One region of the Exiguobacterium sp. H66 genome, then DNA from elsewhere that is predicted to be linked to it. Evidence: riboswitches for the same ligand, from Rfam matches in the RefSeq annotation. Region 1 holds a riboswitch; each other region holds the start of a gene.
What was found. Region 1 has a riboswitch for S-adenosylmethionine ahead of KNP88_RS09350 (alpha/beta hydrolase). Riboswitches for the same ligand answer to the same signal wherever they lie in the genome.

Region 1 (5,976 bases):
TCGGCCGAGGAAAAAACCTGCGCCGAGAAAGACACTAATCCAAATCAAAGCCCCGGTATACGCATAGGCGGCGAAAACCCGAAACGGCATCTTCGAAACACCGGCAAAAAAAGCGGACAGTTGGCGAAGTCCAGGTATGTAGTAACCGATAATCAAGACCGACTTGCCGTAACGAAGAAAGCCGGCTTCTGCTGTGACAATGTGTTTTTCAGAAATGCGAAACTTCGGTCCGATTCGATGAAGCAACGGCATTCCGAGTTTCAGACCAAGCAGGTAGCTGATCGTCATCCCGATACAGCTTCCGGCGTAAGCGGCGAGAATCGTTCCGATTAAGGGTAGATTACCTTGATGCATCCAAAAACCGGACATGATCAGTAACGTTTCATCCGGAACAGGAAGCCCGATGATCCCCCCGGCTAGAAGGATCGCAAGTCCGAATGAACCATATTGATGAAGCACTTCATGTAATATGTGATGGATCGGGAACACCTTCCTTCATAAATTCTTCTTCTATAGTGTACAGGAAATGAGGACTGGTTAAAACGACAAGGTGGGGAATCATGGGAATGAACGGATGGATTTTTGATTTCGAGAAGTCAACTCTTTTCCTTATATTCGATTCGGGCTATACTCGTTAAAGTGACTAATTTTAGAGGACGGTGTCTGCAATGATGCATGTAATAAATCAGTATGGTTGGATTGAAGTGATTTGCGGAAGTATGTTCTCTGGTAAGTCGGAAGAACTGATTCGACGCGTTCGCCGGGCTCAGTACGGGAAGTTGCCGGTCCAAGTGTTTAAACCGGCAATTGACGACCGTTATCATGAAGAACATGTCGTTTCGCACGTCGGCAACTCTGTCATCGCGGTACCGATGGCGACGAGCCGTGACGTGTACGCGGCAGTCGCACAAGAGACACAAGTGGTCGCGATTGACGAAGTTCAGTTCTTTGATGATGAAATCGTCGATGTCATCGAGGCCCTCGCGCAGGACGGAAAACGTGTCATCTGTGCCGGACTCGATCAAGACTTCCGGGCGGAACCATTCGGTAAGATGCCGGAACTTCTCGCACGGGCAGAGTTCGTCACGAAACTGCAGGCGATCTGCCTGTCGTGCGGTGACCCGGCATCGCGGACGCAACGTTTAATCGACGGTCGACCTGCCAACTACAATGATCCAATCATTTTAGTCGGCGCGTCAGAGTCGTATGAGCCGCGTTGCCGCCACTGCCATGAAGTGCCGGGGAAATCGCAAGCCCTGCAACAATGGAAGAAACAGCAACAGAACTGATGAAGTAAACGAAGGACTGATTCATCAGTCAGGACAACATCAATCAAATGGCCGATACTCCCATCGTTTCAAGGGAGCATCGGCCATTTTTTTGCGCATTCATATTGTTTTGGACGGCTTAGTCGATGCTTGAAACACGCATCGAAACAGTCTTCATCCCTTGCTTTCGCGCAGGAAAGACATCAACCGGTGTGGGTCAAACGACTATATTGGTGCACAAAGTGTGTTGCCTCGCGGACAATCGCTTCTTGATCATAATCGAGGGTCGCGACATGATAGGAGTCAAGCAGGCAATAGCTCCGTTTGTCCGTCGAACCGATGACTTGATAAAGGTAATCCGAACTTTCAGGCGGGACGACATGGTCTTCGGCAGAATATAAAATAAGTGTTGGAATCTCGATGGCTGGTAAGAGTGGACGTGTCTGGTCAATCAAGGTCAAAAGTTCCGATGCGCAGACGACAGGGACCTGGTCATAGATGATTTCAAACGCTTCACGTTTAATGTCTGGGGTACTTTCTTTTAAGTAGCGTGGACAGTCTTCAAAAGATAATGCTTCATAGGCAGGAATCGCTAGTGCTGCATTGATCGTAATCAATCCGTTAGCAGGTAATCCTTCCGCGACGAGTGCAAGGGCAAGTGTCGCACCCATCGATTGTCCGGCGATGAAAATGGACGAACAATGATTGGTTAAGACGTCGAACCCTTGGCGGAGGCTTTGTTTCCAATCTTCGGCAGTCGACGCTTCGAAATCACGGATGCTCGTCCCGTGTCCGTCGAGACGCGGGGCATACACGGTAAACCCTTGGGCGGCAAACTGCTCTCCGACAGTACGGACGCTTTGAGGGGTTGCGTTAAAACCGTGAGACAGTAAAATACCGATTGGACCTCGTTCAATCAAAAAAGCTTCTGCGCCAAACAGGACAGGTGATGATGAATTCATAAAGGGTTCCTCCTTCTATTAAAAAACTCGTAGTGCTTTAGGCGCACTACGAGATTCTCGTAAGTATCATCCAAAGCATCGGCTTTGCTGGTCGGAGCACCTTGCATGTTGCAGGTTGCCGTGGGTTCGTAGAGCCAGATCTCTCGCCCACTCTTGATATATCGTATAGGGATTGTCGGAATAATCATTGTGAAGAGGATAGCATTGATTGAAATACGTTGTCAAGACGTCAAAAAGAAGTCGAAATTGATAAACTGGGTAATTTGGTTTAATTTTGAAAATATGGTTGACTTGAGAAAGGAATCCCCGTAGTGTAAGCATTAGATTCACGACATAAGAACGACTTGAAACATCACACATATGAACTTCATACCGTAGCACTTATCGAGAGAGGTGGAGGGACTGGCCCTACGAAACCTCGGCAACAGACTTCTTACGTCGTACTGTGCCAATTCCGTCAGACGTTTGTCTGAAAGATGAGCTGAGCGGATTCTGCCTTAGTGCAGATGGAAGGATCCTTTTCTTTTAAGAGAAGGGTCCTTTTTTTGATGTTTTCCTAAAAAAGAGAATGAAATACAATTCATTTTGTATTTTAGAATGACCTGTGCTAGTCTTGAGCTGTATAACTCAATAACCAGTTCTTCGGGGTAGGGTGAAAATCCCAACCGGCGGTGATGCGATTGATAAATCGATGAGCCCGCGACCTGCAGTGTACGCACTGTGGCTGACTTGGTGAGACTCCAAGGCCGACGGTAAAGTCCGGATGGGAGAAGGACGAAACAATGCGCTTGGTGCCATTTTCTGAAAAAATGTTTTCAGGGAAAGGTCTGTTTCTGTATGTGTAAAAACAGAAACGCGAGACGCTTATTTCGTCAATCCTTCAATCACGACGCCCCCTTTTACAGGAGGCGTCTTTTTTATTGAAAGGAGCGGAAAAAATGGAAACATTCATGAGTTATGCGATGCAACTAGCACACATGTTAAACGGTCAAACGAGCCCGAATCCGAGTGTCGGCTGCGTCATCGTCAAACAGGGGCGGATTGTTGGTTTTGGGGCCCACCGTTATGCGGGAGGACCCCATGCCGAAGTCGAAGCGCTCCTCATGGCAGGTGAAGCAGCACGCGGAGCCGATCTCTACGTGACGCTCGAACCGTGCAATCATCACGGCAAAACACCGCCGTGTACGGAAGCGATTCTAAAAGCCGGCATTGCGCGCGTCTTTATCGCGACAGAGGACCGCCACGCGCTCGTCGCAGGAAGCGGTATCACACGTCTCCGTCAGGCGGGGATTGAGGTTGAAGTCGGGTTGCTAAAAGATAAGGCGGAGGCATTATACGAACCGTTTTGGAAGGCAATCGAACGAAAACGTCCGCATGTCACAGTGAAAGTCGCCCAAACGATGAACGGGACGGTCGCGACGGGTGAACAACGCTTTATCACTTCAGAAGCGGCACGTGCTGACGGACGGCAGTTACGCGGGACACACGACGCGATTCTCGTCGGAAGCGACACGGTGATCATCGATGACCCGGCATTGACATTGCGCAGTTCGACCGGCATCGAACCGGTCCGCGTCATCGTCGATCGGCGGGGGCGCCTGACGGATGAGTTTCAAGTCATGAATGACGGATTGAATCCGACGTATTGGTTGACGGAACAGCCACGAACAAGCGAACGGGCGAACGTGACGGTTTTCGTCGGGACGTATGCGACACCGGACCAAATCCTCGAACTTTTATATGAACAAGGTATTCGCAGTCTGTTGATTGAAGGCGGTCCCACGATTCAATCCGCATTTTTAGAAGCGGATCTCGTGGATACGATCGAACTCTATCAGGCACCGTCCCTCTTCAGTGGGACAAAGTCTCTGACGACGGAACAGGACATCGAAGACCGTTTTGATTTAGTGAAAATGAACCAAATCGGACAGGACGTCCATCTCCAGTATGTACGAAAGGAGAGGATGACATGTTTACCGGATTGATTGAAGAACTTGGCACAATAAAACGGAAAGTCCCCCGTCCGAACGGGCTGGCGCTCGAGATTGAAGCGACAGCAGTACTTGATGGAACAAAGATTGGCGACAGCATTGCCGTTGATGGCATTTGTTTGACGGTGACGGCGATGACGAAGAGCGGATTCACGGCCGATGCGGTCCATGAGACGATCCGAGCGACGTCGCTTCAGACGTTACGGGTCGGAGCAGCCGTTCAACTCGAACGCGCGATGCCGGCGAATGGACGGTTCGGTGGTCACTTCGTCAGCGGGCATATCGACGGGACGGCTCGGTTTCTCAGCCGGCGACCGGACGGCGAAGCGATGGAATACCGCTTTGAAGCAGGGGACTGGAGCAAGTACTGTATTCCGAAAGGATCGATTGCAATCAATGGTACGAGCCTGACGCTGCAACATGTCGGAAACGATGCGGTGACGATTTCATTGATTCCCCATTCACGCCAAGTTACGACGTTCGATCGCTTGCAGACGGGTGCGCTCGTCAATATCGAATGTGACTTGATGGCGAAACATCTCTATCACTTTACGCAGAAGGATGCGAAGACGGACTGGTCGGCATTTTTAGGAGGCGAAGTATGATGAACGGATTTGATTCGATTGAAGAAGCAGTGGATGACTTAAAACGCGGACGACCGATTATCGTCTGTGACGATGAAAACCGTGAGAACGAAGGGGATCTCGTGTTACTTGCGGAACACGCGACACCCGAGATGATTAACTTCATGATCACTTACGGCAAAGGACTCGTCTGTGTCCCGGTCAGTCCGGATATCGCAACACGACTCGAACTCCGACCGATGACAGATGTCAACACGGATCCGCACGGAACGGCTTTTACGATCAGCATTGATCATGAAGATGCGAAAACCGGCATCAGTGCAGCGGAACGGGCAATGACGATTCAGCGGATGTTGATGGATGGTCCAAATCAGTTCAAGCGTCCCGGACACATCTTTCCGTTGATCGCAAACGAAGGCGGCGTCCGCGTCCGGCGTGGTCATACGGAAGCAGGGATTGATTTGGCACGGCTCGCGGGAAGCGCCGAAGCGGCCGTCATCTGTGAAATCATTTTAGACGACGGGACGATGGCACGGGTTGATGATTTAGTGACGTATAAAGCAGAACATGATTTAAAAATGATTACGATCGATGCTCTCGTCCGCTATCTCGAGCGCCCTGTCCGCCGTGAAGCGGAAGTCTTGTTACCGACGACGCACGGGGCGTTTCGAATGCTTGGTTATACGACACCTGACGCCAAGGAACATGTCACGGTGCTATCAGGTGAAGCCGAAGACGGGATGCTCGTCCGGGTTCATTCCGAATGTCTGACGGGTGACGTCTTCGGATCAAAACGGTGTGACTGCGGTCCGCAACTCGACGCGGCGCTCGACCGGATTGAACAGGAAGGCGGCGCTGTCCTCTACTTGCGTCAAGAAGGGCGGGGGATTGGTTTGATGGCGAAGCTGAAAGCCTATGAGCTCCAAGAACAAGGACTCGATACGGTCGAGGCGAACCATGCGCTCGGATTTGCAGCCGACTTACGCGACTACGCCGTCGCAGCAGCGATGCTTCAGGATCTCGGTGTCACGAAAATCCGTTTGATGACGAATAACCCGGATAAACAGCAAGCGCTCGAAACGTACGGCATCACCGTGCTTGAGCGGGTTCCGCATGAAGTACCGGCAAATTTAGAAAACCACCAGTATCTCAAAACCAAACAGACGAAGCT
Region 2 (5,976 bases), on a different contig from region 1:
TGACGAGGACGAGCAGCAGACCGACGAGAAGAATGACCGTCCCGACTGACAAAGGTGTTTTGTTTTGAAGACCGAGATGCAGGACATCCCACGTCGAGACACCGAGGTTAGCGGTGATCATGATGGAGGAACCGACGGCGAGTAAAAAGAGACCGCTTAAAAATAAGAACCACTTCAACGTTGCGCGCAGCAACCAGGACGTATGGAAACGTTTGAACATCGTTGCGTGTCACCTCGATTCAATAAGATACGTATTCGTTAACTGTATCACGTTCGTGGACTAAAGCAGAAGCAACAAATTGTCGAATGTCCAACTTGAGAAGGAGGGAGGTACGGCGAACGTCTCGTATACTTAAAGAAAGAAGAGGAGGGACGTCGATGCGATTGATCCGCCATCTCATCCGTTTTACATATCTTGAAGCACTCTGTTGTGTCTTTCCAGTCGCCATCTTTGCTGCACTCGCCTTATCACGTTATTTGCCGAGTGAACCGATTGCCCGTTATGACATCCTGTTACTGTGGTGTCTGTTCGTCCAAGTCGCCTTACTCGTGACCCGTTATGAAACGAAAGAAGAGTTCAAGCTGATTCTTATTTTTCACGTCATTGGATTAGGACTTGAGCTGTTTAAAGTCCACGTCGGTTCATGGAGTTATCCGGAAGACGCATTTTCGAAGGTGCTGGGTGTTCCGCTCTATGCGGGCTTCATGTATGCCAGTGTCGCGAGTTACATCTGTCAGGCATTTCGGCGACTTGATCTTCGGTTTACGTCCTTTCCACGTCCGACCCTCGCACTTGCTGTCGGGAGTTTGATTTACTTAAACTTTTTTACGCACCACTGGATGCTCGATTTACGGTGGTTCTTGATGGGACTCGTCATCGTCGTCTTCTTTAAATCGTGGGTCTACTTCCGACTAGAGGATACGGTTTACCGTCTCCCGCTTGTCTTATCATTTTTACTAATTGCCTGGTTCATTTGGCTGGCGGAAAACATCGTCACCTTTTTTAAGGGCTGGGTCTATCCGCATCAGCAAGAGGGGTGGGCACTTGTCGATTTTGGCAAATTATCGTCTTGGTTCTTACTCGTCATCATTACCGTCTTGATTGTCGTCGTCGAAAAATACCGAAGTGACGACTCCGCAGTCGAAGTTAAATCGTAACCCATAACAAAAAAATACCAGGTTGTTTTTTTGCGCGGGTGAAGCATCATGACCTTGCTATAGTTGGAAAAAATAGCAAAGGGGTTTTTAACATGATGCATCACGTAATCGAACGAGCGAAGGAGTTAGTTACAAGCAAACTGAACATCGTCGAGACAGCAGACGACTGGGGTTTGTTACTTGAAGAAATCAACGGAATCGATGAATGGGTCCAGCTGTCGCAGTACTACGCGCCACGTCAAACAACGACGAAACTAGTAGAACGTCCGGAAACACCATCTAGCCTCCCGATCAAAATGATTCAGGAACGGAAGGAAGAAGTTGAACGGACTGTCGAACAACGGTATTCCTATACGTTTGAACGGCAATTAAAGGGTGGCTCGTTACGGGAATGGCCAAACAGTCATGTCTCAGAAAAAGAAATCCGTGACTGGAACCTGGAGCATGGGATGGAAGTCCGTGTCCAAGTCCTACATCAAGATGAGCGCCGGACGTCGCTTGAAATCTTAGCCGTCGTCGCGACGGATCAAGTAAAACCACTTGCAGAGCGAATCGTTTTTGAAAAGTGTATCGTCAAGAACCATGGCATCATCGAAGCGACGATTGACGGTCCACTGCAAGAGGAGACGGGAAAACCGTTCTATTACACGACACCACTCGAAGACATGCGGTTCTTCCAACTGAAAGCAGGTCAACTCGTCGACCTCGTCATGTGGAAAGGTCATCCGGAGACATTGACGATTGTCTGGAAACACGCATTTCATTACGAAGTACCGACCATGACGGAATTACCGGCACGCGACGTATCGAGTGGTTCGCCCGAGTCCGTCACTGCGTCACCTGCAAACAAACAGACGAAAACAGGACGCTACGACAAGATGATGCAACGGAAACCGAAGGCGAAGAAAGTCAAAAAAGAGCGGCGCCTCCGGGAAAAGAAAGTCCAGCAACTCGAACGTCTCGATACGACGACATTACCCGGTCAACCAATCGAATTCGTCGATAAAACGGCACTCGATTTTGCTTCCTACGACGGCATGCGTCTCGTCATCGTCGGTAATGAGCAACAGCGCGCCGTCTACCGCGACTTCTTTGCGGAGACAGGGATTGAATTAATCCATCTTGGCGGTGACGCCCAAGCTGCGAAAAAAATTGCCTGTCTCGCGAAAAAGACAGATGCGATCGTCGTCATCAAAAGTCGCGTCTCCCACGCAGCAGCGGCACATGTTCTCGTGCAAGCAAAAAAGCACGATATTCCGTTTGCGATTGAACGACTCGATGGACGACGCTCTTTGTATACGGCGTGCCAGCAACAACTTGAGAAAGCAATGGTCCAACGTTTACTAAAAGACAAGCGTTAAAAAGTGAAACCTCCTCAAAAATAAACCGTAAAGAAAGGTAGCACTTATTTTTGAGGAGGATCTTTCGATGTCAAAACAATTAAAATTAGCAGCGCGCGAGTCGTTGCAGGGACGATGGGGCTTCATGGCATTAATGATGTTGTTGTTCTTAATCATTCAAGGCGTTCCGAACGGATTTGCGTCCTCACCCGAAGAGGATTTCCAATTTATCGACCTGATTGGTATGCTCTTGACGGTGTTGACCTTACCGGTTGCAATGGGATGGTCATGGCTCGCCCTATCCGTTGCCCGAGACGAGCAGACGAAAGTCGCAGATTTGTTTGAGCCGTACAAAATGTTCTTGAAAGCCATTGGAGTGTCAATCGTCCAAACCTTTTTCTTAGGGCTATGGTTCTTACTTTTCATCATTCCAGGAATCATTAAGTCATTCTCTTACATGTTGACGTATTACATCATTCGGGACGAACCATCGATTGGCATCCTTGATGCCATTACGCGTTCACGCCAAATGATGGATGGACACAAAAAAGAGGCGTTTTTCCTCGTCCTTTCGTTCATCGGTTGGTTCTTGCTCGGAATCATTACGCTCGGAATCGGTTTCCTCTGGATTGGCCCGTACTTCAGCGTCACAATCGCGAAGTTCTATGATCGCGTGCGTGGGGAAGAAGTTTCGACGACTGGTCACCGGACAGCCATGATGGATGCAAATCACAATGACTCACCGTTCGTATCACCAGAATGAATTGATTTTGAACAGCACCATACAAAACAGGGATTGCCATCTTAAACCGATGCGCAATCCCTGTTTTTAGCTTCTAGACAAAGAAGTATCAAGAAACAGAGTGATTTTCCAAATGTTTTTTTAATTCCGATAGGAAAAGAAGGTTTAAAGGTTGCTTTACTCTGCTAAAAGATGTACGCTAATTTCAATTATTCTTATCACGAGAAGTCGAGGGACTGGCCCGACGACACTTCAGCAACCCCGCATGAGCGGAAGGTGCTACTTCCAAGAGGAATTTATTCCTTTGAAGATAAGAGCCGACAGTAGACATTCGTCGCTCTTTTCTAAACGAAAAGAGCGATTTTTTATGCAAAAAGGGGGCAAAGGGGATGGAATACGGATTTTGGTTACCAATCTTCGGAGGTTGGTTACGAAACGTCGAGGATGAACAAATGCCAGCGACATTCGATTATGCGAAACAAGTCGCACAGACGGCAGAACGGATTGGCTTTTCTACGACATTGATTGCAGAATTGAATTTAAACGACATTAAAGGAATAGCCGAACCGAGTCTTGAGGCGTGGACGACGGCAGCGGCGATTGCGGCGACAACGGAACGTTTGGAAATCATGACAGCCGTCCGGCCCGGTTTTCATAATCCGGCGACGACAGCGAAAATGGCGGCGAACCTCGATCAGTTGAGTAACGGACGTTTTACGCTCAACGTCGTTTCGGCCTGGTGGGAGGAAGAAGCCCGTCAATACAATGGGATATTTACAGCCCATGACGAACGATATGCCCGGACGGAAGAATTCGTGACGGTCATGAAAGGATTATGGGCGGACGCATCACCCTACAGTTTTGACGGAGACTACTATCAGCTGGAACGGGCAGAGCTTCACCCGAAACCCGTTCAGCGTCCCGGAATCAAGCTCTACGCTGGTGGTGAGAGTGAGACGGGGAAACAGACGATCGTCAATCACTGTGATGCCTATGTCATGCATGGGGGAACGGTTGATGAAGTCGCGACGAAAATTACGGATATGAAAATCCGCCGCGCGGCGACCGGGAAGCAGCCGCTTGCGAGTTTCGGACTGGCAGCCTATATCATCTGTCGCGAGACGGAAGAAGCAGCGCTCGAAGAATGGCGCCGGATTACGAACGTCAAAGAAGATGGTGCCGGATATGCCGGATATGACGACTTCGTCAGTAAATCGCAACTCGAACAACAGGTCAAACGAAATGATTACTCCGTCTCAAACCGTGGACTGCGTCCGAATCTGATTGGGACGCCGGATCAAATCGCAGAACGGATTCTTGAATTTGAAGCGGTCGGGGTGACGTTGCTCTTGCTCCAATTTTCTCCGCAACTCGAAGAAATGGAACGCTTTGCCCGCGAGGTCATGCCACGCGTCGAAGCGAAACGAAAGGTAGGTCAACTAAAATGACGAAAATTCATATTTTACACGAAAATCAGGAATGGACGGATCATTTAATCAAGCGACTCGAGGAACTCAACTTACCGTATGAACAGTGGCACCTCAACGAAGGGGTCGTCCCGCTCGACGAAACACCACCGGAAGGCGTTTTTTACAGCCGGATGAGTGCCTCGTCCCATACACGCGGACACCGGTATGCACCAGAATTGACGGAAGGGGTCCTCGCTTGGCTCGAAGAACATGATCGGACCGTTTTCAACGGAACCCGTGCGTTACGACTCGAGGTCAGTAAGATCAACCAATACACCGCCTTACGCAAAGCAGGTATCCGTGTTCCGAAAACGACGGCAGCCGTCGGACGTGATCAAATCGTCCAAGCCGCTCAAAACATCGGAGTGTCGTCGTTCATCACGAAACACAATCGTGCCGGTAAAGGACTCGGCGTTCAATTGTTCCACTCGATTGAAGCACTCGAGACGTATCTTGACGGACCGACATTCGATGAGCCGGTCGACGGCATCACGTTGATTCAAGAGTACATTCAAGCACCTGAACCGTATATTACGCGTTGTGAATTCGTTGGTGGTAAGTTCGTCTATGCGGTCCGTGTCGATACGTCGGAAGGATTCGAGCTCTGCCCCGCGGATGCTTGTGTCATCGATGATTTGTTCTGCCCGGTTGGGGAAGAGGCGGCAGAGACACCGATGAAATTCCAAGTTGTCGATGGGTTCGATGACCCAATCATCGCTCAGTATGAAGCGTTCTTGCAGGAAAATAAAATTGCGGTCGCCGGGATTGAGTTCATCAAGGATGCGGACGGGACGATTTATACGTATGACGTCAACACGAATACGAATTACAATTCGGACGCTGAAGCGGCAGCTGGGAAGTTTGGGATGCTGGAACTCGCCAAATTCCTCGGTCATGTGTTAGAACGTCAAACCGTGAAGTGAACATCAAAATCCACTTGAAGTAAGAAAAATACCCTGATTGTGCCGTAGTCGAGCGTTAGAACGACGGACATCAGGGTATTTTTAAACTAAAAGGAGGTGGTGTCATGGTGACGTGGCGTGAAGAAAAAGTACTTGCGATTCCAATCGAACAGGCGTGGCATTTGTTTGATCACGATCGACTGCAACGACTCATTCCGGGGGTAGTCCAACATGAGGTGATTGAACGTAAGCCGGGCGTCGTCGGATCGACGTACCGCCAAACCTACATGCAAGGGAATCGTCTTGAAACCTACATCGTGACCGATCTCGCTTATACGAATGAACCGGACTATAAACAAAATACG
Region 3 (5,976 bases), on a different contig from region 1:
AGGATGAAAAAAGTATTAGTCCTCGGGGTAATAGCATTTGCTTTCTTTGGTTGCGAAAGCGTTCCAATCGAACAAGCGGAGGCGGAGTACCCGAAAAGTGGGGGAAAGCTGATTGACGCATATACAAGTGAGTACCCGGGATACAAGTGGGAAGTCAGACGGACAGCGACAGAAGAGTTTGTCGCACTGACGAAAGACGGGAAAGATTACGGGAAGTATCGTTTCCGGGATGGCGTGACGACGCAAGGCGCGACGTTAAATAAAGATACGGAAGCGACGCTTGCGAAAAAAGGTTGGAAGGTCGTCAAGTCCTATCGAAAGGGAAATACGAACTACATGTTGAACCTTGATCACGCAGCCGTCTATGAAAAGAATGATAACTACGTGACGTATTTCTTTGATCAATATGATAAAAATCGCGTCAAAGCAACACTGGCGATTCCGAAGGACGTCGAAGCGAAAAAAGAAGGGTTCTACGGTGCTGCTTCAAAAGCGTTGCGGACGACGGATGAGAAGTTGATGTTACGCTTGATGAACTGGGAACGTGCCGAGTACAAGAAACCAGCATTGTCACCGTATACAGCATTAAAACCGGTCACGCGCGGACACAGTGAAAACATGGCGGAGAATAACTTTTTCTCGCATACGGATCCTGAAGGCCGTGACCCGTTCGACCGGATGAAGGCAGAAGGCATTCGCTTCTCGATGGCGGGTGAAAACTTATCGATGGGGTATCCGAATGTCTTCGCTGCCCACTGGGGATTGATGAACTCAAAAGGGCATCGTGAGAATATCATGCAAAGTGGTTTCAAACAAGCGGATGTCGGAGTGGCGTTTAGAAAAGATGCACCGTACTTTACGATTAACTTTAGAACACCGTGAAAATAGCACAAACTAAAGTAAAGCCTAGGTTCTCGTCAATGGGAACCTAGGCTTTTTGGTTTGTCTTGAGTCCCGGGAAACGTGATATCTTACGAATCAAAAAACGTAGGTGGTTGATATAAGTGGTACGAAAGATTCTTACTTCCCGTGCTTTCCTCGGGCGAGGCGCAAGCCGTTGCCTCTTTCCCTTACAGGTCAAGATGCAGGGTCTCGCCTGCCTCTGACAGCGCAAGCGAGCCTTGCGCTTTTTCCCGTAGGAGTCACGTGGAAGCAAATCTTTTTAGGCTTTCTAATGGAAGAAGACCTGAGAAAGGCTGCGATTCGGGAAGGCGGAGCGACGAGTAACAGAGATACTATCGAAAAAACGGACGGCCCACCCCTGTTGTTAAAAGGAGATGGAGCCGTCCGGTTCTTTTTTATATCATTTATCTTCGGGGGGTAGGCAAGACAAAGGTCTTTCTGTAAAAGTGACACAGACACTGTCACTCAATTCGCCCAGTCCGGTTTGCTGAATCCTTTGAATGATTTTTCAATTACATCATTAAAAGCATCCGATTGGACGACGGCCGTCAAGTCTTTTGCAAGTTGTTTATCTTGATCACTTGTTTTGACGGCGACCAGATTACGGTACTGCTCGTCCATCGTCTCGAGTGCGAGTGCATCGAGTAAGTCAAATTTCGCAGCGAGGGCAAAATTTCCCGGGACGGCTGAAATATCCACACTTTCGACAGCGCGTGGGAGCTGCGCTGCTTCAAGCGGTTTGATGACGAGTTTTTTCGGGTTTTTGACGATATCTTTTTCGGAAACAGTCAGTGGATCGGCGTCTGCTTTTAGTTCGATCCACCCTTGGTCGGCGAGCAGGTTCAAAGCACGTGCCTGGTTCGTCGGGTCATTGGGTGTTGCGACTTCAGCACCTTCTTTGACATCGTCCAACGTCTTATAGGACTTGCTGTATAATCCCATCGGTGCGGTTGGGACAGTGATCAGCCCTGTGAGATCGAGATTTTTTTCTTTCGCAAACGTTTTTAAATAAATCGAGTGCTGGAACAGGTTGGCATCGATATCACCGCTCCCGAGGGCAAGGTTCGGTTGAATGTAATCACTGAATTCGACGATTTCGACGTTGTAGCCTTTCTTTTCGAGTCCCGGTTGAATCGCTTCTTTGACCATATCGCTATACGGACCACTCGTCGCCCCGATTTTGATGGACTTCGTTTCTTCATTTGCACTGCTGTCACCGCATCCAGCTAAGATGCTTGCTCCTAATAATCCTGTTGCTAAAAAGACATAGCGTTTTTTCATCGTAATCTCTCCCTTGCGTTCTCTATTTGTAAGTTATCGTTTATCGGCGACACGTGCGAACCGGTTTCCGAGTGCCTGAATGACTTGAATGATGACGACGAGCACGACGATCGTCATGATCATGACGACGTTATCGTACCGGTAATAACCGAACCGGATCGCGAGGTCACCAATTCCGCCGCCACCGACGATCCCTGCCATCGCTGAGAATCCGATCAGGCTGATCAAGGTCAACGTCAAGCCTTGAATGATTCCGGGCAATGCTTCCGGAAGGAGAACACTGATAATGATGCGAAGCGGTTTCGCCCCGCACGCTTCTGCTGCTTCAATCAAACCGGGCGGAATCTCACGGAGTGAGGTTTCGACGAGTCGGGCGAGAAACGGAATCGCGGCGACGCTCAAGCTGACCGAGGCGGCAGCAGGACCGATCGTCGTCTTCGTGATGAGTTGCGTCAATGGAATCAAAGCAACGAGTAGGATGATGAATGGTAACGAGCGGACGATGTTGATGGCGAAGTCCAACGTCGTTCGAATGAAGACGTTTTGGAAAAAGAGTCCGCGGTCGGTGATGAATAATAAAATCCCGAGTGGAATTCCGATGATAATGGCGAAGGCGAGTGAAATGCCAACCATGAAGGCCGTCTCTCCGAGTGCTTTCGTTAAGTCGGGAAGCATTGTCGTAAACCGGTCAAGCGACATCTTGAATCACCTCGATTGCGTGCAACTGTCCCTCGAGCCAGGTTAAGGCACGATTCACGTGCAGTGTCGGTCCCGTCAAACTGACGATTAAGACGCCAAACGCGACGTCCTGAATGTAGTCGACCTTCCCATGTAGGATGCTGACTGCGATATCGAATTGTTTGATGGCTTCAGATAAGGTACTCTCACCTGTTTTTTCACCCATGAACTGAAGTCGAATGACTTTGCCGGGTGTCGTCCGTAAAATCCGTTCCGGTAACTCGATTTGGAGTGCCGTATCGACGTAATGTTTTGTGACCGGATGTTCGGCTTGACTAAATATGGCGTAAGTCGAAGCGACTTCGACGACTTCACCGTGCGCCATGACGGCAACGCGGTGACAAATTTGTTTGACGACGTCGATTTCGTGGGTGATGAGGATGATCGTCAAACCGAGCCGGGCGTTCAAATCTTTCAGTAAATCGAGAATCTGGAGCGTCGTCACGGGATCGAGCGCTGATGTCGCTTCGTCACAGAGTAAGATGTTTGGATTGTTGGCGAGCGCTCGTGCGATGCCGACGCGTTGTTTTTGTCCACCACTGAGTTGGCTCGGATAGTTCGTCTCGAATCCTTCGAGTCCGACGAGTGCCGTTAATTCTTGAATCCGTTTCGGGAACTCACGCCGTTTGACACCGGCAGCCTTTAAGGCGAACGCGATATTGTCGGCAACGGTGCGGGACTGAATCAGTTGAAAGTGTTGAAAGATCATACCGACCCGGAGACGGAGTTTGCGGAGAGACGTTTTGGAGACACGTGATAGATTGGCTCCGTCTACTATGACCGTACCGCTCGTCGGTGTCTCGAGTCCGTTAATCAACCGTAAGAGTGTACTTTTTCCGGCGCCGGATTCACCGATGATGCCGAAGATTTCCCCTTGTTCAATCGTTAAGTTGACATCGTTTAATGCAAAAATCGGTGTGCGGTCACGGACAAATTGTTTTGTGATGTGTGCGAACTCAATCATGATGTTTCCCTCCCGATACAAAAAAATCGCTTTTTTCCAGTTAGAGAGCAACCAGAAAAAAGCGACGAAGTGTAGAATTTCGTAACTTATCTCTCAGAACAAAAGAAGTTCTGTAGGATGTGGCACCGTTCCATTACTGGTGGTTGCCGGACGTCGTTGGGCCTAATCCCTCGGTCGCTCTCGATAAGTAGCTATGCTGTTGGGATTTACTTTAACGGAAATGATTCCCATCTGTCAAACGTTTTTTCAGAATTATTCGGCAACGGCGGTTTGGAACAACTGAAGGGTCCCGATTCGTTTGACGGCCTCGACGAGCCGGTCGACATCGGCAATCAGACTGATTCGGACGTAGCCTTCACCATACGTACCGAAGAAGTGACCCGGTGTCACGGCGACGTGCGCTTCGTCGAGCAGATGATCGGTGAAGCTTTGGGACGTGAAGCCGGACGGAACAGGGAGCCAGACGAAGAACGAACCACCCGGAACCGGTCCTGCCCAGCCGATTTCGTTTAAGGCACCGAACAACGCATCACGTCGCGTCTCATACAAGGCACTCAGTTCACGAACACATGTCTGATCGCTTGAAAGTGCGACCGTCGCTGCATGCTGGATCGGTGTGAAGGCACTGACGTAAAGGTGTTCCTGGTATGTTTCGATGCTCGCGATGACGGACGGATTACCGATTGCAAAGGCAATCCGGAAGCCGGACATGTTGAACCGTTTAGAGAGTGAAAACAACTCAATCCCGACATTCTTAGCGCCTTCCGTCTGGAGGAAACTCCGCGTCGGACCATCGAAACTGATCCCGCCGTACGCTAAGTCATGGACGACGCAAATGTCATGTGCATCAGCGAACGCGACCGTCTGTTCAAAAGCCGCTGCCGTCGCTGTCGCACCGGTCGGATTACTCGGATAGTTGAGGAACAACATCCGGGCTCGTTCGACGTCAAGCGAATCGAGGAGATCATAGTCAGGCAAAAAGCTATTTTCAGCGAGAAGCGGAAGCGTGATCGGATACGCACCGGCAAGTGCTGCGCCCGATAAGTAATCCGGGTAACCAGGGTCCGGGACGATGACCCCTTCACCGGGATTGACGATCGTCTGCGGAAGGGCGACGATGCCGGCCTTACTTCCGAGTAAAATCGCGACTTCTGTCGCCGGATCAACCGACACGCCAAATTCTGATTCATAAAAATTAGCGACGGCCTGTTTTAAGAAATCATGTCCGCGAAACGGGGGGTACTGGAGATTACTTGCATCATCGATGGCTTGTTTTAAAGCATCGAGAATATGTACGGGTGTCGTTTGGTCCGGCGTTCCTTGACCAAGGGTGATGACGTCGTGTCCTGCGGCTTTGACGGAACCGATCCGTTGGGCAAGTTCTGCGAAGACGGGATCGGGCAAGCGATCGATGGCGATCGATGGGGCGAAATGTTTCATCTCTGTTCCTCCTTCAGGTATTGTCGTCAAGAATAGCGAATTTTCAGTCAAAATGAAAGAGGTTTTTTAAAATTCCTTAAAAATTAGAAGAACATTCCAATTTCAGACGATGTTCTTGATACACTAGACAAGTAATCGATCGACTACTAGACGGGAGATGGAAAAGATGAATCGGACCTGGTGGAAAGAAGCCGTCGTTTATCAAGTGTACTGGCGGAGTTTTAACGACTCGAATGGAGACGGGATGGGGGACTTGCGGGGCGTGATCGAAAAGCTCGACTACATCGCCTCACTCGGGGTGGATGTCATTTGGCTTAACCCCTGTTATACATCACCTGATATCGACAACGGTTACGACATCGCTGACTATTACGGCATCATGGAGAAAGCCGGCACGATGGCAGATTTGGACCAGCTGATTGAATCGGCGCATGCGCGCGGCTTAAAAATCATTCTCGATCTTGTCGTCAATCACACAAGTAATCAACATCACTGGTTTGAGGAGTCGCGCCGTGATCAAACGAATGATAAGTCAGATTGGTACATTTGGCATGACGGGGAAAAAGAAACACCACCAAACAATTGGCGGTCGTATTTTGCGCCGAGTCCATGGACATGGGATGAAGGACGGCAACAGTACTATTTTCATT
Region 4 (5,976 bases), on a different contig from region 1:
TGTGCCGGCATTACTCAAAGTAAAGGATCATCAAGTCGTAGAGCGGTTATATGCGTTCCAAAACGTCCAAAATGTATTTGCGTTTTGTGCAGAATAACAAGAAAAATCATAGGATGATTTTTCTTTATGTTAAATTGTCGGAATATTTACAATAATTCATTGACAATGACAATTTATGAATGGTATATTCATATCAACTTCTAGAAATGCTTTTATAGGAAGTCTGGCAGAGGTATAGAACCTGATGTTTCTCGTATTTAGAACCATTCAATGACATCCTAAATCTTTTTTTCAGTTTCCCCTTAAGTCGTCCCCCAAAGACGAAGCGGTTCAAAAAAGAGATGGTGGATTCGAATGGTCGATCTGACTACTGTGACATCTTGCTTTTATAGTTCGAAAGGGCGCCGTCCTCTGATGTGACGAACGAAGAAGTTCGCATCAGAGCTGGGTTTTCCTTCGTTGCATTTCTAACCACATTATTCGTGTTGTCGGTTCTCCGGCAACGCCTTTTTTTTGTTTCCGAAAGATTTTGAAGCTGTCGCCTTGCTAATCAGAATTGTCCCTGCTACAATGCGATTAAGGAAAAATACTTTAATTCATATCCGATTAGTCGGAATTAAAAGCGGGATGCGGAGGACGAAAAGGCATGACAGTACGTTTCATGGATGTATTTACAGAGTGGGCGTCATCTTACGACGACACAGTAACGGGGCAAGATCCGGAGTACAAAGAAGTCTTTCGCCGTTATGACGAAATATTAGAGACGGTCGCTGAAAAAGCGATGTCACCCGTTGCCGAATTTGGCGCAGGAACAGGCAACTTGACGCAACGTTTGCTTGCGCGTCATGAGCAGGTACTGGCGATTGAACCAAGTCCGGAAATGCGCGACATCTTAATCAATAAAATTCCGACGCTGGCTGTTCAAGATGGTCATTTCTTATCGTTTGAAGCAGCAGAGGCAAAAAGTTTTGTCTCGACTTATGCGTTTCATCATTTGACGGATGAAGAAAAAGGACAGGCCGTCGATTTGATGGCAGCGATTTTACCGGCAGACGGAAAAATCGTCTATGCCGATACGATGTTCGTTTCTGAGGCAGCACGTCTAGAAACGATTGAGGAAGCCAGAAATCAAGGGTTTGACAACCTTGCAGAAGATTTAGAACGCGAATTTTATCCACTGATTCCAGTCATGGAACAGATTTTTACGTCACGCGGATTTGACGTGACATTCACACAATACAATCACTTCGTCTGGCTCGTAGAAGCCGAGAAAATGGGGGAATAAATCATGACAATCAAAAAAATGAACGTAGAAAGCTTTAACTTGGACCATACGAAAGTCAAAGCACCATATATTCGTGTAGCAGGCTATAAAGACGGTAAAGTCGACCAAGTCGTCAAATATGATATTCGTTTCACACAACCGAACGTCGAGCAAATGCCGATGCGTGCGATGCACACACTCGAACATTTACTTGCTGAAAATATCCGCAACTATTCGGACGACGTCATCGATGTTTCGCCAATGGGCTGCCAAACTGGTTTCTACATGGCGATGATGAACTTTGACTCAGTCGAAAAAATGAGCGAACTGGTCGAGAAGACACTGAACGACGTCTTAGCGGCTGAAGTGATTCCGGCACAAAACGAAACGCAATGTGGGTTTGCGAGCGCACACGACCTTAAAGGAGCGAAGCACTATGCCGAGAAAATGCTTGCCGGTCGCGACGAATGGGACATCGTCTTCGGATGATCGCGAAGTCAGTCCGCGACCTCGTCGGAAATACGCCACTGTACGAGATTACTTCATTCGATTTGCCTGCTGGTACGCGGATTTTGGCGAAGCTCGAATGGATGAACCCTGGGGGCAGCGTCAAAGACCGCCTCGGTATCCAACTCGTTGATGCCGCAATCGAACAGGGGTACGTGACACCAGGCGGAACGATCATCGAACCGACTGCCGGCAACACCGGCATCGGTTTGGCGCTCGCCGCTAAAAAATATGACTTACAAGTCATTTGTGTCGTCCCGGAAAAGTTCAGTCAAGAGAAACAGACGTTGATGCGGGCACTCGGCGCGACTGTCGTCAACACGCCGACTGAACTCGATATGCAGGGCGCAATCGATAAGGCAAAGGAACTCGGACAAACGATTCCGAACAGTTATGTGCCACTCCAATTCGAAAACGAAGAAAATTCGGTCACCTATCAGCGGACACTTGGTCCGGAGCTTGTGGCGGAACTTAGTCACATCGACTGGTTCGTCGCCGGATGCGGATCAGGTGGGACGTTTGCCGGAACGACGGCTTTCTTAAAAGAACGCTTCGGGACAAAAGGGGCAATCGTCGAACCGGAAGGCTCCGTCCTCAACGGAGGGCCAGCCGGACCGCATAAAACAGAAGGAATCGGGACAGCCAAATGGCCGAGTCTCGTTTCTCGTGATTTAGTTGATGAAATTCATACGATTTCTGATTCGGATGCTTTTACGAAGGTCCATGAACTGGCGGCACGTGAAGGGTTACTCGTCGGCAGTTCAGCAGGAGCGGCACTCGCCGCGGCGCTCGATATCGCCCAGCGCCATCCGGGAAGTACGATTGTCACCGTCTTCGCAGACAGTGCAGAACGGTATTTGAGCCAACAAATCTTTGAAAAGGTGGACGAGACACATGCGTAAAAAAACAACGTTGATTCACGGAGGAACGGGTGTAGACAAGGCAACGGGTGCCGTTACACCGCCAATCTATCAAACGAGCACATATAAGCAAGAAAAAATCGGTCAATTAAAAGACGGGTATGAGTACTCGCGCACAGCAAACCCGACGCGGACGAGCATCGAACGATTGATTGCCGATCTTGAAGGAGGCGTCCGTGGATTCGCGTTCGGATCAGGAATGGCGGCGATCCATGCTGTCTTCAATCTGCTTCAGTCTGGCGACCACATCGTCATGACGGACGACGTCTACGGCGGAACGTTCCGCTTGATGCAACGTGTCCTACCGAAGTTCAACATCGAAGTGACATTCGTCGATACGACGGATCTCAGCGCGACGGAAGCGGCGATTCAGGACAACACGAAGATGCTCTACGTCGAGACACCGACGAACCCGTTATTAAAAGTGACGGACATCGAAGCGATCGCAGCCATCACGCGTCGTCACGACTTGAAGCTCGTCGTCGACAACACGTTCGCGACACCATACTTGCAACAACCAATCGCGCTTGGGGCAGATATCGTGCTGCATAGTGCAACGAAATACATCGGCGGCCATTCGGACGTCGTCGCAGGGCTTGTCGTCGTCAACGATGATACGCTCGGCGAAGAACTCCACTTCATCCAAAACTCGACGGGTGGAATTCTCGGACCGCAAGACAGCTTCTTGCTTGTCCGTGGATTACGGACGCTCGGTATCCGGATGGAAGCGATCGAAGAGACAGCACATGAACTTGTCAGCTTCCTGCAAGCGCAAGACGTCGTCTCGAACATCTTCTACCCGGGACTTGCATCGCATCCCGGTCATGCGATCCAGCAAAAACAAGCGACTGGTTTCGGCGGGATGATCAGCTTTGATGTCGGTTCAGCTGCAAATGCAGAGAAACTTGTGGAAGCATCACACTTCTTCACGCTTGCTGAAAGCTTAGGGGCGGTCGAAAGTTTGATTTCCGTTCCGGCACGGATGACACATGCATCGATTCCAGCAGAACGTCGGGCGGAACTCGGCATCACGGATGGTCTCGTCCGGATCTCGGTCGGACTTGAAGATGCAGAGGATTTGAAAGAAGATTTAACGCATGCTTTCAGTTTGCTCGAAAAAGTTTCTGAAAAAACTGTTTGACAAGCAAAATAACCCCTGCTAATATTCAAAATATATTAAAAACAACTAAATACCGATAACTCTTATCAAGAGTGGTGGAGGGACTGGCCCGATGAAACCCGGCAACCGCGGAATTTATTTCCGAAGTGGTGCTAATTCCAGCAGACGAACGTCTGCAAGATGAGAGCAAATGGTTTTGTGTACTGAAAGTGCGCGCGTTTGCTCTAAAACGTGCGCACTTTTTTTATGTTTAGGAGGGACAGTAGTGATTCGTTTACAGGATGTAGGAAAGATTTATCGCTCGAAGCGCGGCGAAGTCGAAGCTGTCGCAAACGTCGATCTCACGATTGAGCGCGGCGAAATTTTCGGAATAATTGGTTATTCCGGTGCAGGGAAGTCAACCTTGATTCGCCTGCTGAACATGTTAGAAGCACCGACAAGCGGTTCGATTCAAATTGACGGTGTCGAGATGACGACGTTACGACCGAAAGAATTACGCGGCGTCCGGAAAAATGTCTCGATGGTCTTTCAGCACTTTAACTTGCTCTGGTCACGGACAGTCGAAGAAAATATCATGTTCCCGCTCGAACTCGGCGGATATCCGAGAGCACGCCGGAAAGAACGCGTCGCCGAACTGATTCAACTCGTCGGACTCGACGGCCGCGAAGGCGCTTATCCGTCACAACTATCCGGTGGACAAAAACAACGCGTCGGGATTGCCCGCGCACTGGCATCAAACCCGGACGTCTTATTATGTGACGAGGCGACAAGCGCCCTTGATCCGAAAACGACGGACTCGATCTTAGAGTTACTCGTCGACATCAATAAAAAACTAAAACTGACGATCGTCTTGATCACACACGAGATGCACGTCATTCAAAAAATCTGTCACCGGGTCGCCGTCATGGAGGCCGGAAAAATCGTCGAACAGGGTCCTGTTTCAGAAGTCTTCCGGCATCCGAAACAAGCGATGACAAAAGAATTCGTCAAACAACTGACGTCGTCTACAGAAAACGAGTTGACGTTCGCGAAACTTCGTGAGCGCTATCCGACAGGGAAAATCGTCCAGCTGACATTCGTCGGTTCGACAGCAGAAAGTCCGATCCTGGCAGAAGTCATGAAAGATTCGACCTTATTATTTAATATCATCGGCGGGAACGTCGGACAGACGCAAGACGGTGCACTCGGAACGTTGTTCATCCAACTGATTGGTGCGGCACATGAAACACAAGCGGTCATCGCGAAACTTCAATCGAGTGACGTGGAAGTGGAGGTGGATCACCGATGACGACATTCTTTAACGACCTCGATTGGGAAATGGTCTGGACGGCGACCGGCAGTACCGTTTATATGACAGCCGTCGCGGGTCTAGCGACTTTCATACTCGGTTTAATCATTGGTCTGTTGTTGTATGCGACGAATGAAGACTTATTGTTTAAGAACCGGGCACTGTATTCCGTGCTCAGCTTTTTAGTCAACATCTTCCGTTCGATTCCGTTTATTATATTGTTGATTTTATTGATTCCAGTGACGCTCATCATCGTCGGATCGTTCTTAGGACCAACAGCGGCACTTCCGGCACTGATTCTTGGGGCGGCACCGTTTTACGGGCGGATGGTCGAACTGGCACTGCGTGAAGTCGACAAAGGTGTCATCGAAGCAGCGGAATCGATGGGGGCAACGAAGTTCCAAATCATTTATAAAGTGTTGATTCCGGAAGCACTACCAGCGATCGTCTCCGGTATCACCGTCACGCTCGTCGCGCTCGTCGGTTACACGGCAATGGCCGGAGTAGTCGGAGGAGGCGGACTCGGGGACATGGCATATATCGAAGGTTTCCAGCGTTCTCAAAACGATGTCATCGCCATCGCGACATTGTTGATTCTCGTCATCGTCTTCATCATTCAAATTATTGGTGACCTGCTCGTAAAAGCAATCGATAAACGATAATACTATTTTAGTTAACTTGGGAGGAATTATTCATGAAACTTTGGAAAAAATTCGTCGGTACAGCAGCAGTATCCGTCTTAGCAGTCAGTCTTGCAGCATGCGGGGAAGAGTCGTCAGGAGACGACGCGAAGACACTTGTCATCGGTGCTTCAAACGTTCCCCATGCTGAAATCCTAGAGCACGTTCAAAAAGAGTATGAAGCAAAAGGCTACAAA

Region 2: it holds a riboswitch for S-adenosylmethionine, as region 1 does, so the genes downstream of both, KNP88_RS08445 (LLM class flavin-dependent oxidoreductase) here and KNP88_RS09350 (alpha/beta hydrolase) in region 1, are expected to answer to the same signal.
Region 3: it holds a riboswitch for S-adenosylmethionine, as region 1 does, so the genes downstream of both, KNP88_RS05490 (methionine ABC transporter ATP-binding protein) here and KNP88_RS09350 (alpha/beta hydrolase) in region 1, are expected to answer to the same signal.
Region 4: it holds a riboswitch for S-adenosylmethionine, as region 1 does, so the genes downstream of both, KNP88_RS03915 (methionine ABC transporter ATP-binding protein) here and KNP88_RS09350 (alpha/beta hydrolase) in region 1, are expected to answer to the same signal.

The regions. Positions count from the first base shown of each region.
Region 1 is NZ_JACSMQ010000005.1:10,991-16,966, reverse strand. Features, by position in the region: gene KNP88_RS09360 (DedA family protein) at 1-489, opposite strand, end outside; gene KNP88_RS09355 (thymidine kinase) at 672-1,289, shown strand; gene KNP88_RS09350 (alpha/beta hydrolase) at 1,472-2,230, opposite strand; SAM riboswitch class I at 2,291-2,393, opposite strand; SAM riboswitch class I at 2,609-2,713, shown strand; FMN riboswitch at 2,865-3,009, shown strand; gene ribD (bifunctional diaminohydroxyphosphoribosylaminopyrimidine deaminase/5-amino-6-(5-phosphoribosylamino)uracil reductase RibD) at 3,169-4,215, shown strand; gene ribE (riboflavin synthase) at 4,200-4,826, shown strand; gene ribA (GTP cyclohydrolase II) at 4,826-5,976, shown strand, end outside.
Region 2 is NZ_JACSMQ010000004.1:99,680-105,655, forward strand. Features, by position in the region: gene KNP88_RS08425 (YczE/YyaS/YitT family protein) at 1-220, opposite strand, end outside; gene KNP88_RS08430 (DUF817 domain-containing protein) at 379-1,158, shown strand; gene KNP88_RS08435 (DUF2325 domain-containing protein) at 1,251-2,519, shown strand; gene KNP88_RS08440 (DUF975 family protein) at 2,587-3,261, shown strand; SAM riboswitch class I at 3,453-3,557, shown strand; gene KNP88_RS08445 (LLM class flavin-dependent oxidoreductase) at 3,630-4,688, shown strand; gene KNP88_RS08450 (ATP-grasp domain-containing protein) at 4,685-5,632, shown strand; gene KNP88_RS08455 (SRPBCC family protein) at 5,737-5,976, shown strand, end outside.
Region 3 is NZ_JACSMQ010000002.1:430,695-436,670, reverse strand. Features, by position in the region: gene KNP88_RS05505 (CAP domain-containing protein) at 4-882, shown strand; gene KNP88_RS05500 (MetQ/NlpA family ABC transporter substrate-binding protein) at 1,369-2,184, opposite strand; gene KNP88_RS05495 (methionine ABC transporter permease) at 2,218-2,883, opposite strand; gene KNP88_RS05490 (methionine ABC transporter ATP-binding protein) at 2,873-3,886, opposite strand; SAM riboswitch class I at 3,970-4,076, opposite strand; gene KNP88_RS05485 (aminotransferase class I/II-fold pyridoxal phosphate-dependent enzyme) at 4,139-5,326, opposite strand; gene KNP88_RS05480 (alpha-glucosidase) at 5,493-5,976, shown strand, end outside.
Region 4 is NZ_JACSMQ010000002.1:114,162-120,137, reverse strand. Features, by position in the region: gene KNP88_RS03940 (thioredoxin family protein) at 1-97, shown strand, start outside; gene KNP88_RS03935 (class I SAM-dependent methyltransferase) at 647-1,285, shown strand; gene KNP88_RS03930 (S-ribosylhomocysteine lyase) at 1,289-1,753, shown strand; gene KNP88_RS03925 (PLP-dependent cysteine synthase family protein) at 1,750-2,673, shown strand; gene KNP88_RS03920 (bifunctional cystathionine gamma-lyase/homocysteine desulfhydrase) at 2,666-3,832, shown strand; SAM riboswitch class I at 3,892-3,998, shown strand; gene KNP88_RS03915 (methionine ABC transporter ATP-binding protein) at 4,077-5,099, shown strand; gene KNP88_RS03910 (methionine ABC transporter permease) at 5,096-5,761, shown strand; gene KNP88_RS03905 (MetQ/NlpA family ABC transporter substrate-binding protein) at 5,794-5,976, shown strand, end outside.